Linked DNA regions of Labrys monachus. The protein of the gene in region 2 binds, or shares a complex with, the protein of the main gene of each other region. Links are inferred from orthologs where the notes say so. Each region holds a gene or a part of one and is shown on either strand. Other genes may lie near its edges.

The links.
Region 1: the proteins of trxA (region 2) and trxB are in contact, whole or in part, in a crystal structure (PDB 1F6M), measured with the Escherichia coli proteins. The link is inferred for Labrys monachus from one-to-one orthologs.

The regions. Positions count from the first base shown.
Region 1 is NZ_JAUSVK010000001.1:1,765,791-1,774,220, forward strand. Bases 3,212-6,109 are described here. They hold trxB (thioredoxin-disulfide reductase), read left to right. Parts: upstream 3,212-4,128; coding sequence 4,129-5,091; downstream 5,092-6,109. Other genes in these bases: J3R73_RS08035 (mitochondrial fission ELM1 family protein), read left to right, coding at 3,212-4,116; J3R73_RS08045 (LysR family transcriptional regulator), read left to right, coding at 5,204-6,097. Outside these bases: J3R73_RS08015 (aconitase X), read right to left, coding at 1-537; J3R73_RS08020 (hypothetical protein), read right to left, coding at 664-825; J3R73_RS08025 (pyridoxal phosphate-dependent aminotransferase), read left to right, coding at 1,213-2,415; J3R73_RS08030 (septal ring lytic transglycosylase RlpA family protein), read right to left, coding at 2,573-2,944; more of J3R73_RS08035, read left to right, coding at 3,154-3,211; J3R73_RS08050 (hypothetical protein), read right to left, coding at 6,790-7,572; J3R73_RS08055 (TIGR02466 family protein), read left to right, coding at 7,732-8,346.
Region 2 is NZ_JAUSVK010000001.1:6,121,521-6,127,519, reverse strand. What follows is about bases 552-3,322. They hold trxA (thioredoxin), read left to right. Parts: upstream 552-1,656; coding sequence 1,657-1,989; downstream 1,990-3,322. Other genes in these bases: J3R73_RS27950 (mandelate racemase/muconate lactonizing enzyme family protein), read right to left, coding at 2,391-3,322; J3R73_RS27955 (GlpM family protein), read right to left, coding at 2,054-2,383; J3R73_RS27965 (L,D-transpeptidase), read left to right, coding at 1,028-1,516; mepA (penicillin-insensitive murein endopeptidase), read right to left, coding at 552-744. Also shown: more of mepA, read right to left, coding at 1-551; more of J3R73_RS27950, read right to left, coding at 3,323-3,575; J3R73_RS27945 (c-type cytochrome), read right to left, coding at 3,635-4,495; nucleotide exchange factor GrpE, read right to left, coding at 4,827-5,480; cmk ((d)CMP kinase), read right to left, coding at 5,668-5,999. UniProt on the Escherichia coli protein: Participates in various redox reactions through the reversible oxidation of its active center dithiol to a disulfide and catalyzes dithiol-disulfide exchange reactions.

The DNA.
Region 1 (8,430 bases), 4.4 Mb from region 2 along the record:
CTCGTCGAGATGCAGGCCGAAGGCCGGCGCCCGGCCGGTAACGGCGCAGCACAGGTCGATGAAATCGCCGTAGCGGTTGGTGCGGGCGCCGATCACCGAATTGGCGAAGACGATGGCATTGGACTCGCCCCAGGCGATCTGCTCGCCGAAGCCGGGGCGGAAACGGGTCTGGTAGGGCGCGCAGGTGAAGCTCGGCTCGCAGCCGAGCGCCAGATGCGCCTCCATCAGCCGGCGGCCGGCGGCGCGCCCCGCCTCGGCGCCGCCGATCAGCTCGGGATGGAGCAGGTCCATCGAGCCGACATTGAGCGTCGTCGGCACGCTCACCCGGCCTTCCTCGGCGACGAGCCTCTCGACGAAGTCGAGGCTGACCTCGCCGTGATAGAGGCAGCCATCGATATGGGCCTGTGCGATCTCGATGAGATGCGGCGCTCCCACGGCGGCGGCGAAGCGCAGCAGGATGTCCATGGCGAAGGCGGCGGCCTCGCCCCGGCCGCCCGCCGCCATGTCCTGCTCGAATGCGGTGAGATGCAACGCCATGCCCTCCGGTCGGATCGATCCCGCCTCATAGGACGGCCGGCGCATGCGTGACAATAAAAAGCGCCGGATGGCGGGGGGACCATCCGGCGCGGGAAGCGATCCGCGGCGTTCGCTGGTTGGGGGGGCTTAAGCGAAGAGACCGACGGTCGCTGTTACGAAGGTGGCGGCGACCAGGAAGGCCACCAGCCACAAGGCAAGGGTGAGCTGGCGTTCGGCTTCGGCAGCCGAGACGCGCATGGCACGCGTCGTCGCCCTAGGGAAGTTTCTGATCGTAGGACCGTTGGCCATCGTGATCTCCTTGAACGCGACTGCTCGACAATCGATATGACGAAGGATCTGCTGGTATGACGAAAGATCTGCTTGAAATCCCGCTGTCATACTTTCGGAGCTAAAATGCGTGTCGCATGGGTTTGTTCCGCATTCCCGGAGCCGGTGTCGATTTAATCACTATCGCGGGGGATCGCGGCCGGTCTTTGCGCCTCGTCGGGCGGAGATGGGGAAGTTTCGCGGCAATGTCGTGTCCGGCGGCGCTGCGCCCGGGCGGCGGCGGCCGGCGATCGCACCCTGCGCAGCTTTGCCGATCCGCGCCGGACAGCGCGATCTTTGCGCTTGAACCCCGGTCTGGCCGCGCCTAGGGTCCGCCCGCAAAATCACGGCTACACAGGAGTCTCAGCCATGGCCTTTATCGCCGACGCCCTTTCGCGCATCAAGCCCTCCGCGACCATCGCGGTGAGCCAGAAAGCGCGCGAATTGAAAGCGGCGGGGCGCGATATCATCGGGCTGGGCGCCGGCGAGCCGGACATGGACACGCCGGACAACATCAAGAAGGCCGCCATCGACGCCATCATGCGCGGCGAGACGAAGTACACGCCGATTTCCGGCATCCCGCCGCTGCGCGAGGCCATCGCCGCCAAGTTCAAGCGGGAGAACGGGCTCGACTACAAGCCTTCGCAGACCATCGTCTCGACCGGCGGCAAGCACGTCCTCTTCAACGCGCTGATGGCGACGCTCAATGCCGGCGACGAGGTGGTGATCCCCACGCCCTACTGGGTCTCCTATCCGGAGATGGTGGCGCTGTGCGGCGGCACGCCGGTGTTCGCCGAGACCACCATCGCCACCGGCTTCAAGCTCGATGCGGCGACGCTCGAAAAGGCGATCACGCCGAAGACGAAGTGGCTGATCTTCAATTCGCCGTCCAACCCCTCGGGCGCGGCCTATAGCTATGACGAGCTGAAGGCGCTCACGGACGTGCTGCTGCGCCATCCGCATGTGTGGATGCTGACCGACGACATGTATGAGCATCTCATCTATGGCGACTTCAAATATTACACCGCCGCCCAGGTCGAGCCGCAGCTCTACGACCGTACGCTCACGGTGAACGGCGTGTCGAAGGCCTATGCCATGACCGGCTGGCGCATCGGCTACGCCGCCGGGCCGGAGAAGCTGATCAAGGCGATGGACATGATCCAGGGCCAGCAGACCTCCGGCGCCTGCTCCATCGCGCAATGGGCGTCGGTGGAGGCGCTCAACGGCACGCAGGACTTCCTGCCCGAGCGGCGCAAGATCTTCGAGGGACGCCGGGATCTCATCGTCGGCATGCTCAACCAGGCCAATGGCATCGAATGCCCGACGCCGGAAGGCGCCTTCTACGTCTATCCGTCCTGCGCCGGCACGCTCGGCAAGCGGACGGAGACCGGCAAGACGCTGGAGACCGACGAGGATTTCGTGTCCGAATTGCTGGAGGCCGAGGGCGTGGCGGTGGTGCACGGCTCGGCCTTCGGCCTCGGCCCGAATTTCCGCATCTCCTACGCCACCTCGACCGAGGCCCTCGAGGAGGCCGGGCGGCGCATCCAGCGCTTCTGCAACAGCCTGCGCTGATCGGGGCGCAGCCCGGCGCGGCGCTCGCGCCTGGCGAAAATCAAAATTGGCGACGATCAAAAAGGGGCGGCCCCGGCGGGCCGCCCCTTTTTTCACGAGCCGTTCGGCGGGCGAGCGATCCCTTCGGGACCGCAAGACGCTCGCTCCGCAGGGGACTCTATCGTTCCGCCAGACGCGAGATCTTCACCCGGGCCGTACCGGCATGAAGCATGTCGATGGCGCGGGCCGCGCCATAGGACAGGTCGATCATGCGTCCGCGCGCAAACGGACCGCGGTCCGACACGCGCACAACAACCGTTTTGCCGTTGCGAAGGTTGGTGACCCTGAGCTTCGTCCCGAAGGGAAGGGAGCGATGGGCTGCGGTGAGCCCGCCCGGGTTGAAGCGTTCGCCATCGGCAGTACGGCGCCCGCCCATTTCCTTGCCATAGTAAGAAGCCACGCCGACAGACCCTGCGAGGGCCGGACCTGTCACTGTTAATAGACTTAATGCCAAAGCAAAAAAAGTAGCGTTCGTCGTATAAGACGTCATCCAGTCAAGCTCTCAATTGTTGGGGGATTTGAGGGCTTATACTGGGAAATGTGGTCTGAATATGATCACCGAAAAAGCCCCGAAAATCTCAATGACTTACGGATAGAGGAGTCTTCGATCGGATAAGCTGTGCCGCTCCTCGGGCGGTAAAATGTTATGTTCAAGCCCCGCCATCTTTCGCTCCCCGGCGATCGTGCTAAGACAAGGCGATGGCTGTGATCTGGACCCTGACGGACGGCAAGGCGGGCGATGCGCTGCAGTGCCTCGGCGTGGCCGAAGCGGTGCTCGCCGGGACGGGCGGGCGCATCGTCGAACATCGCGTGCGCCCGCGGCGCCTCTATGCCCTCGCCATGCCGTGGGGGCCTCCCGATCCGGCCGATCTGCAGGCCTTGTCGGAGGATCTGGCGGCGGCGGCGCCGGATATCGCCATCGCCTCGGGACGGCGTGCAGTCACCTATCTGCGCTGGCTGAAGAAGCGCTCGCCGGCGACCTTCACCGTCTTCCTCAAGGACCCGCGCACGGGGACGGGCGCGGCGGATTTCATCTGGGTGCCGCAGCATGACCGCCTGCGCGGCGACAATGTGCTGGCGACCCTGACCTCGCCGCACCGGCAGACGCCCGCCGCGCTGGCGGCGGCCCGCGCCGCGGCGCGCCCGGGCCTGCTCGCGCTGCCGCAGCCGCGGGTGGCGGTGCTGGCGGGCGGTCCGTCCAAGGATGTCGGCTTCGGCGACAGGGACATCGCCCGTTTCGCCCTCGCGCTTCGCATGCTGGCGGATGGCGGCGCCGGGCTGATGGTGACGCCGTCCCGGCGCACGCCCGAGGCGATGACGCAGGCGATGGCGCAGGCGCTGGCCGGCCGCAGCGCCTGGATCTGGGACGGCAAGGCGAGCAATCCCTATGCCGAGATGCTGGGCCTGGCCGACGCCTTCGTGGTGACCGCGGATTCGGCCAACATGCTGAGCGAGGCGGCGAGCACCGGCAAGACCATCCACGTCTTCATGCCCGAGGGGGTGCCGGCCAAGATCCGGCGCTTCGTCGACGGGCTGGCGGCGCACGGCGCTGTGGTGAAGTTCGAGGGACGTCTTGAAATCAGCCCCTATGAGCCCCTAGATTCCACACCCTTGATCGCGCGCGAAATCCTCCACCGCCTTCGCCTGCCCGCCAGACACTGATTGGAACCCGCCATGGCCACCCGTCACTCCAAGCTCATCATCCTCGGCTCAGGCCCGGCGGGATATACGGCCGCGATCTATGCGGCGCGCGCCAATCTGTCGCCGCTGCTGATCTCGGGCATCCAGCCGGGGGGACAGCTGACCATCACCACCGACGTCGAGAATTATCCGGGCTTTTCCTCGGTGATCCAGGGGCCGTGGCTGATGGAGGAGATGCGCAAGCAGGCCGAGAGCATGGGGGCGGGCATGGTGTCCGACCACATCGCCAAGGTCGATCTCTCGCGTCGCCCGTTCCGGCTCGAGGGCGATGTCGGTGACGTCTATCTCGCCGACGCCCTGATCATCGCCACCGGCGCGCAGGCCAAATGGCTGGAGATCCCTTCGGAGGACAAGTTCCGCGGCTTCGGCGTCTCCGCCTGCGCGACCTGCGACGGCTTCTTCTTCCGCAACAAGAACGTCACGGTGGTGGGCGGCGGCAACACCGCCGTCGAGGAGGCGCTCTATCTCGCCAACATCGCGGCGAAGGTGACGGTGGTGCACCGGCGCGACCATTTCCGTTCGGAGAAGATCCTGCAGGACCGCCTCTTCAAGCACCCGAAGATCGAGGTGGTGTGGAACAGCGTCGTCGACGAGATCGGTGGGCACGACACCCCGCTCGGGGTCACCCATGTGAACCTGCGCGACGTCGAGACCGGGGTGGTCAGCCGGCACGAGACCGACGGCGTATTCATCGCCATCGGCCACAAGCCGGCTTCCGAACTGTTCGAGGGCCAGCTCGGCTTCAAGAACGGAGCCTATATCCAGACCGTTGCGGGGACCACCGCCACCGGCGTGGCGGGCGTCTACGCGGCCGGCGACGTCGCCGACGACGTGTACCGCCAGGCGGTCACCGCGGCCGGCATGGGCTGCATGGCTGCCCTGGAAGCGGAAAAATGGCTCGCTGCGCAGGAAGTCCACAGGGAAGCGGCTGAATAAATCGTTTTTTGCCGTAAATTTGCCACCCATTTCGAACTTCTCTGCGATGATATGATGTATGCATCGCGGGAGCCTCGGTTGCGGCCGCGGGATGGGCTGAACTGGGGGCCTCATGGACTGGGACAAGCTCAAAGTCTTTCACGCGGCTGCGGAAGCGGGCAGCTTCACGCATGCTGGCGATGTGTTGGGCCTGTCCCAATCGGCCGTCAGCCGCCAGGTCTCGGCGCTGGAAGCGGATCTGCGCACGCCGCTGTTCCACCGTCACGCGCGCGGCCTCATCCTGACCGAGCAGGGGGAGATGCTCTTCCGCACGACGCAGGACGTCATGCTCAAGCTCGAATCGGCGATGGGCGCCCTCACGGACAGCCGCGAGCGGCCGAACGGCGAATTGCGCCTGACGACGACGGTGGGACTCGGGACCTATTGGCTGACGCCGCGCATCGGCGAATTCCTCGACCTCTACCCCGATATCCGGCTCAAACTCCTGCTGACCGAGCAGGAACTGGATCTGGGCATGCGCGAGGCCGACGTGGCGCTGCGCCTGCGCCAGCCCGAGCAGGGCGACCTCATCCAGCGCCGGCTGTTCACCATGCATTTCCGCGTCTATGCCGCGCCCGAATATATCAAGCGCTTCGGTCAGCCGCGCAACATCGACGAGATCGATCGCCACCGCATCATCATGTTCGGCGGCAGCCCCGGCAGCTTCGTCCAGCAGGGGATGAACTGGCTGACCACCGCCGGACGCGATCCGAAGGATCCGCGCGAGCCGGTGTTCGAGGTCAACAATCTCGGCGGCGTGAAGACGGCGGTGGAGAAGGGGGTCGGCCTCGCGGTGCTGCCGGACTATCTGGTCGGCCGGGATTCGCCGCTGGTCCAGGTCCTGCCCGATGCGGAGATGCCGCTGATGGAGACCTATTTCGTCTATCCCGAGGAAATGAAGAATCTCGCCCGCATTCAGGTCCTGCGCGACTTCCTCGTCAGCAAGGCGCAGCGCTGGTCGTTCTGAGGTCGCGCCGGCCCCAAGCCAGGGCGCCGAATTCAGGCCAGCAAAAGCCGACGACGGGACGAGTGGGAGGCTGCTCGGTCACGGTCCGTCACGTCAGGCGAGCCGCCCGGCGGCGAGGAAAGAGAATCCGTGGGCGGGACGCCATCCTACGTCATGGATCCCTCGCTACGCTCGCCGGGGATGACGCATACGATGCCCGTTGAAATCAGCCTGAATTCGCAACCCTGAACCCCGCGCGCTGCCGTTCCAGGCACGCGGAACAAAGCCGCGCCTGCCGCGTTTTATGTTTCGTAGAGGACCGTCCGGCGGCTCACGGCGTGCTCGATAATATCTCGCAATCCCCGCCATCACAAATCTTCATGCGTCGACCCCTTTTGGGCTGGTCTGAGGTGTCAAGAGGCAGTGCCGAGGCCGTTGATTAAGTTTTATGCAAGAAAGATGCTTTTTTGGCGGCAGTTGCATCCATGCGCGGCACGCAGGGCCGGCATGTGCAGGAGGGGATTGTTCGGCGTGGGGGGCAGGCCTATTCTTTCAACTGTCAGCAGTTCGGGCCATCATCCTCCCGGTGGCGACCTTGAGCCGCTGACGTTCCCCTCTGGATGGTGACTTTTGGATTTTGTCCAAGCTCGGCCGGGTTCGTCCCGGCCGATTTTTTTTGGGCCGCGGCCTGCCCGAGAGCTTCTTATGAGCGCTCATGCCATCGGATCGGAGGCGCGCATCGCCGCGATCTCCCGGCTGCGCGGCTTCAGGTCGTCCATCGCCGTCTGCAGCATCAGCGCGAGATGCGGCTTGAGATAGCGCTTGGCCGGCGCCGGATCGGAGCGGGTGACCGCCAGATGGATCGCCGTGGTGAAGACCAAATCCTGCTCGGGCAGATAGCCCTGCCGCGAATAGCTCCAGCCATCGGGGAGCGTGCGCATGGTGAAGGCGCTGTTGGCGAGAAACACGCCGAAGCCGAGATAGACCGCGGCGAGATCGGTCAGATGCTCATCCTCATCCTCGTCGATCGGCGGCGGCTCCGCCGTCGGGGCGCGCAGGAGGTGGTGGGCGAGTTCATGCGCCATGGTCGCGATGAAGGATTGGGGATCGGCCAGCAGCTTGGAGGCGTAGGAGATCCGCGGCCTGTTATCGGCGACGGTGCCGATCCGGCCGCCCCAGCTATAGGTGCCGACGGCATGCTTGCCGTGGACGATCGGAAAAGGGCCGGCGCCATCTGGCGGCAGGCCGTCATCCGCGACGAGCACGATGCCGGATCCGGCAAAGCCGCCATAGCGCTGCACCTGCTCGAACAGGCGTTCGGCGAGCGCGTGGCCGGTCTCGCCATCCGTGACGAAGCAGCCGTCGCCGGGCACGATCGGGCGCCCGCCCGCCGGGCGCGCGCGCCCCGGGAAGCTGCGCGCCAGCCAGGCGAAATTGTCGAGATGCCATTGCGCGGCGTCGGCATCGAGCAGGGTCTTGCGACGAAATGGCCACATCGGCGGGCTCCGCGGGGAGACGGTCCGGCATAGGGGGAATCCGGGTCCCTGTCACCCCGGCACGCGTGAAAGGCAGGGGGGACAGGATGTCCGCAGCCCCGGGACGGTGCCGTACCCGCATGGCTTGACAGAGGAGGGCCCGCGCGCCAATGGCTTCGCATGGCCCAGATCCAGACCCTCTTCGTCACCAAGCTCTTCCGCGCCGAACTCGACGAGACGCAGGCGCCGCTCGCCGAGATCGACGCCACCTGCCGCTCGCTCGCCGAGGACGACGAGGCCGGCCAGGCCTGGTGCCGCAGGCACGGCTATGCCGGCTACACTTCCTATGCCTCGCTCAACGACCTGCCCTGGCGCTTCCCGGCGATCAAGAGGCTGGTGAAGGCGCTCGACATCCAGGTCGCCGCCTTCGCCAGGGAGCTCGAATTCGATCTCGGCCGTGACAGGCTGAAGCTCGACGACATCTGGGTCAACATCCTGCCGGAAGGCGGGGTGCACACCTCCCATATCCATCCGCGCTCGGTGATCTCGGGCACCTATTACGTCGCCACCCCCAAGGGGTCCAGCGCGCTGAAGCTGGAGGATCCCCGGCTCGGCCTGATGATGGCGGCGCCGCCCCGCAAGGCCAAGGCCTCCGCGGAGCAGAGGCCCTTCGTCTACGAGGCGCCGCAGCCCGGCACCGTGCTGCTGTGGGAGAGCTGGCTGCGCCATGAGGTGCCGCTCAACCAGTCGGCCGACGAGCGTATCAGCGTCAGCTTCAACTATCGGTGGCGCTGAGGCGCGCCGTCCTGCCGCAACCCGGTTCGACCGGCCTCCATCAATATTTCACCGATTTGGGCTTGGATGGCGTCGGGCAGGGCG
Region 2 (5,999 bases):
GCGGCACATCGCCTTCTTGACGGCGGGGTTGACGAAGATGCGCTCGACGGCCGGATCCTCCGCGGCCGCCTCCACCACCGCCATGTTGGACGGCTTCCACGAGTCGTTGACGTCGAGGCGGTCGCTGCGGACCATCACGATCGCGCTCATCGTCTCGCGCTCCTGCGCCGACAGCACGTGATCGGGCATCGGCCGGTACCAGATGTCGGCGTCGAGCCCGATCTGGTGGGAGGCGTGGCCGGTGATCATCGGGCCGCCCCGGGGCTGGGCCATGTCACCGACCAGGAGACCCCGCACGCCCGCGACCTGCGGCACGCGGTTGGCCAGCCGCTTGAGGAAGGCGACGATCGCCGGGTTGCCCCAGTTGCGGTTGCGCGACAGCCGCATCACCTGCCAGGTCGGCCCGGTGATCGGCAGCCTCACCCCGTCCGCCAGGCAGCCCCGGGCATAGAAGCCGATCGAGCCCAGCCCGAGGGCGGCGGGCGCCGCCTTCCGGCCGAAGAGCTGCTTGGCGGGCGTCGCCGGCGTGACGTCGGCCAGCGGCGCCAGCCTGAAGCCAGGCGGGGTGACGTCCTGCGCCGCCGCGGGGGCGGCGGCCAGCAGCGCCGCCACGGCCAGGATGAACGGGGCTGGAGCAAATCGCGCTTTCGCCGACCCGCCCTTGGTCGCCGACGTCCCGGCTTGGCGCGTTTTCTCGATCGAAGGGTCTCTCGGCTCTTCCGGAAAACGCTTGAGGACGTGCATGACCGCTCCGCATCGTGATTCGCTGTCCCGATCCTAGCCTGTCCCGGCGCGACGCGGCAGCCGTCCTTCGAACGTGATTCGAAACGGGATTCGCGCGGCCTGAAGGCCGAAACGAAAGCTAAACCATGATGATTCATGGTTCGTCCCATGGTGATTTTTCGACGCGCGCGACGCCCCTGTGCCAATGCGCATGGAGGGGCGGGCGGGCGAATGCGAAGGGAACGTCACCCGATCGACCCGCTGGCCATGGGGACCCGCGCGTGATCATTCCGAGGGGCTTGCCATGTGTTCCTTTCATTCCGCGTCTTCCTTCCGCAGCGGATGCGCCCGCCTGGCGCATGCCTTCACCCTGCGCTGGACCATGCTGCTGCTGGCGCTCTGCGCCGGCGTCCTGCTCCAGGCGGCGCCGGCCGCGGCCGACGTCATCGCCAAGGTCGACGTCGCCTCGCAGAGCATGACGGTGATCGTCGACGGGGCGGTGCAGGCCGTGTGGTCGGTCTCCACGGCGCGCAACGGCTATTACACGCCGCGCGGGGTCTACCGCGCCCAGGCGCTGCAGCGGATGCACTATTCGAAGAAATACCACAATTCGCCGATGCCCTTCTCGGTGTTCTTCAAGGGCGGCTATGCGGTGCACGGCACGTCCTATGTCCGCCAGCTCGGCAAGGCCGCTTCGCATGGCTGCGTGCGCCTCGCGCCCCAGAATGCCGCGGCGCTCTACCAGCTGATCCGCCAGCATGGCATCGCCGAGGCGCGCATCATCATCAGCTGAGGCCGCCCAATCCCGCATGGCTGGCGTGCCGGCATCGCCTGGAGGGGCGGACCCGCCTTGACGTGGCGCAAGCGCGTTCATAGCTTTGTGCCATGAGACCTGTAGCGGCAATCCAGCCGCGCGCTGTGGAGAATTTCGAGATGGGTGCCAACACGATCAAGGTCACGGATGCGTCCTTCCAGGCCGACGTCCTCAATTCGGCCGAGCCGGTCGTCGTCGATTTCTGGGCCGAGTGGTGCGGTCCCTGCCGCATGATCGCGCCGGCGCTCGACGAGATCGCCACCGAGATGGCGGGCAAGGTCAAGATCGCCAAGGTCAATGTCGATGAGAACCCGCAGATCGCGAGCCAGTTCCGCATCCAGTCGATCCCGATGCTGATGATGTTCAAGGGCGGCAAGCTGACGGCCCAGAAGACCGGCGCGGCCCCCAAGGGCGAGCTCTCGCGCTGGATCTCGGCCTCGTCCGCGGCCTGAGGCATCCGCATTCGCGGATGTGATGTCTTCGCGCTTTCGGAAGGCGGCCCCTGGGCCGCCTTTGTCATGTCTGCGTGAGCAGGAGCATCGCCAGCGCGATCGCGAGCCAGGCCAGCAGCCCGAGGCCGATGGCGAGGCGGTAGTCGAGCCTGCCGATGGCGAGAGCGCAGACGGCGAGGAAGGCGAGATAGGCCGGGATCGTCTTCGCGCCGGCGAGGCACGCTTGCCGGAAGCCGCCGGCATCGCCCCGTGCCCCGATGACGGCAAGCGCGACGACTGCAAAGGTCGGGAACAGAGGCAGGATGCCCGGCAGGACATTGCCGCGCTTCGACAGGAAGACGATCAAAGCGGTGATCGCGCCGCCGGCCGCCCCCTTCCACGCGATCTCCAGCATCGCGGCCTCAGCTCAGCGGCAGGCGGCGGAAGACGCCCGGCCGGTCGGGGTCGTGATATTTGTCATAGGGGCCCTGGTCGAGGAAGAGGCGGTGGCAGTGGCGCAGCCTGTCCGGCGACAGCGTCACGCCGAGCCCCGGGCCTTCGGGCACCATGACCAAATTGTCGCGCGGACGGAACGGCCCTTCCTCGATCACGTCGAGCGGCTGCATGCGGAAGAGCGACTGGTTGGGCTCCCGGATGTGCTGCATGGCGGCGCACAGATGCAGGTAGGCCGCGCTGCCGATGCCCGAATCGCCCGAATAGCACCAGAAGTCGAGGCCCATCTGCTCGCAGGCGCCGACGAAGCGCAGCGTCCGCCCGATGCCGCCATGGGTGGCGATGTCGGTGACGACCGCGTCGGGCACGCCGAGGTCGACCGCCTGGCGCAGGTCGAGGCTGTGGACGGAGAACGGGATGGCGGTGTGCTCGCGCAGCTGCTTCAATTCGTAGAGCGAGCCGCAGGGATCCTCCCAGTTGCGGATGTCGAGCGGCTCGATGGCGCGGGCGATGCGCCGGGCGGTGGCGAGACCATAGGCCATGTTCGAATCGATGCGCAGCATGGCGTCCGGGCCGAGCGTCTCGCGCAGGCATTCCAGCATGCGGATGCTCGGGCCCGGCTCCGCCGTGTAGAACTTGCCCTCGAAGAAGGTGGTGCCCCACGTTTCCTTGAGGCCGAGGCAGTAATCGGCGACTTCCTCGGGCGTCGTCTCGCCGCCGAAGGCGCCTTCCCGGCCGCGGAAGCTGAAATAGTCGGTGACGGGAATGGCCTTGCGGACCGCGCCGCCGAGCAGGTCGTAGAGAGGCCGATTCCACAGCTTGCCGCGCAGGTCCCACAGCGCCATCTCGATGCCGCCGAAGGCGCGGACGAGCCCGTAGTCGATGTTGTTGGAAACCCCCTGCCAGCTCGGCACGCAGACCTGCTCGGCGCCGGCGATGTCGATGGGATCACGGCCGACGAGGCGCGGGGCGAGCCGTGTCTCGATGATGGCGGCATGGGCATGAGACGGCGCTTCGCCCACGCCGGTGAGGCCCTCGTCGGTCTCGACCTCGACGATGGCCTTGGAAAAGCCCGCCAGCGAGCCATAGGACCACAGATAGGGGGCCTCGAGCGGAATATTGACGGGCGTGGCCCGGATTGCGGTGATCTTCATCTCGTTCCCCTCGCCGTCTTGTACAGGCAGCGGACGGCAAAGGGAAAGAGCCTCGGCGGCTACTGAGCCGGCTTCAGCGTCCGCAGGAAGGCGACGAGAGCCCCGGCATCGTCGTCGCTGATGTTGCGGTACCAGCCGAACGCCATCAGCGGAACGATATGGCTGCCATTGGGCCGGATGCCGGTCCGGATCGCCGCCTTCAGCCCGTCGTCGCTCCAGGCAGCGATGCCGTTGGCGTTCGCCGGCGTGAGGTTGGAGGAGGCGATCAGGCCGCCGCCCGGCGCGCCGAACTCGTTGCCACCGGCCCCGAGGCGGGCCATGTCGTTGCGCCCCTGGACGAGGGGCGTATGGCAGTCCATGCAATGGCCGAGGCCGGTGGCCAGATAATGGCCATAGGCGACCTTGTCCGTCTTCGGCACCTCGGGAACGGCGACCACCGGCGGCCCGTAGGCGGCGGGCAGCGGGATGCGGTAGACCGACTTCTCCACCTTGTTCGAGATCGGCTTGACCTGGCGCAGATAGGCGACGAGCGCGTTCACGTCGGCATCCGACATGCCGCGATAGAAGGCGATCGGCATGGGCGGGCCGATGATCGAGCCGTCCGGCCGCTTGCCGTTGCGGACCGCCTCGACGATCTGCGCATCGGTCCAGCGCCCGATGCCGGTGTCGGGATCCGGCGTGATGTTCGGGACGACCGCATGGAAGACCGGCGCATCGATCACGAAGCCGCCCGACAATTCCCTATCCGCGATCGGCTTGCCCTCCGGCCCCTTGGGCGTATGGCAATTGCCGCATGCGACGATGCCGTTCATCAAATAGCTGCCGCGCTCCAGCAGGGCGTCGGCCTGCGCCGACGCGGGCGCGATGACGCCGGCTGCCATGCAGGCCAGCACCGCCAGCGAATAGAATGTCCGTCTCATACTGCTTCGAGCCTCCCCAAACCCAACGGCAGCATAATTGAAAGACGTATCGCAGGCGAGTCTGCGGGGGCGGCCCCAATGAAAAACTCTGCTCCGGCTGCGGTCTTCTTGAGCCGCTGCCTTTCGAAGAGCAGGTTTATTGCGGCGCCCACGCCTGTTGATATCTTCGCGCGTCGCGCAAGCAAGGGAATGGCGGCGGACGGAAGGCTGCAGGCAATGCCGGGGAGGGCGAAAGCATATCTGTCGCGCGGGAGGATCTAAATAAGGGAACAGCGAATATTTCCGGTTGCGCCGGAAATATTCGCTGCCGAAAAACGGCGGAAATGCGGTCCTATCCCTGCTTCTCGGCTTCCGGCGCCGCTGCCTTGGGGCCGCCGCGGGCGACGCCGACCATGGCCGGCCGCAACACGCGCGAGCCGATGCTGTAGCCGACCTGCACGACCTGGGCGACCGTGCCGTTCGGCACCGAGGGATCGGGCACCTCGAACATCGCCTGGTGGAAATTCGGGTCGAAGCGCTCGCCCTTGGGATCGATCTTCTTGACGCCGTGCTTCTCGAGCGCGCGCAGCATCTCGCGTTCCGTCAGCTCGGCGCCTTCCACCAGCGCCTTGATCGTCGCATCGCCGGTCGCGCGGGCTTCGGCCGGGATGGTGGCGAGCGCCCGGCCCATATTGTCGGCGACGCCGAGCATGTCGCCGGCGAATTTGGCGATGGCGTAGAGCCGGGTGTCGTTGACTTCGCGCTCGCCGCGGCGGCGGACGTTCTCGACCTCGGCCAGCGTGCGCAGCAGGCGGTCCTTCAGCTCGGCATTTTCGGCCTGGAGCTTGGTCAGCACCTCGAAGGCGCCGTCATTGGCGCCCACATCCGCCTTCGCGTCGGAGGAAGGGTTGTTTCCCGCCGCGGCCCGGGCCTCGGCCGATGCCGTGGCCTCCGCCTCGATCGCGGCGTCGGCAGCTTCGGCATGGGGAGTGGTCTTGTTGGTCATGGCTTTCCGTTCCAAAATTCGTTCGGGGCGGATATCAGCCTCATCGGCAGTGAAATCAAGCCTGAGCGGCCTTCGATCACCGGCACCAGCACGATTTTGCCGTTTTCAAAGCCGCCCGAGGGCGGCCGGACCCTTCCCGATGGCGGCGGATTCGGCAAGGCCCGTCGCGGAAAGATACCGCGCCGGCTCAGGACGAGGCGTTCCTCGCGCCCGCGCCGCGGCTCGCGCCGGTCACCAGGGCCAGCGCGACGTCGAAGGCGCCGTCGGCGTCGAGGGCGGTGGTGTCGAGGATATGCGCGTCGGGCGCCGGCTTGAGCGGCGCGTCGGCCCGGCCCGCGTCGCGGATGTCGCGCTTGCGGATGTCGGCCAGCACATCCTCGAAGGAAGGAGCGTCGCCGCGCCTTTCGAGCTCCAGATGGCGCCGCCGGGCGCGGATGTCCGGCGCGGCGGTGACGAAGATCTTCATTTCGGCGCCGGGCGCGATCACCGTGCCGATGTCGCGCCCGTCGAGCACGGCGC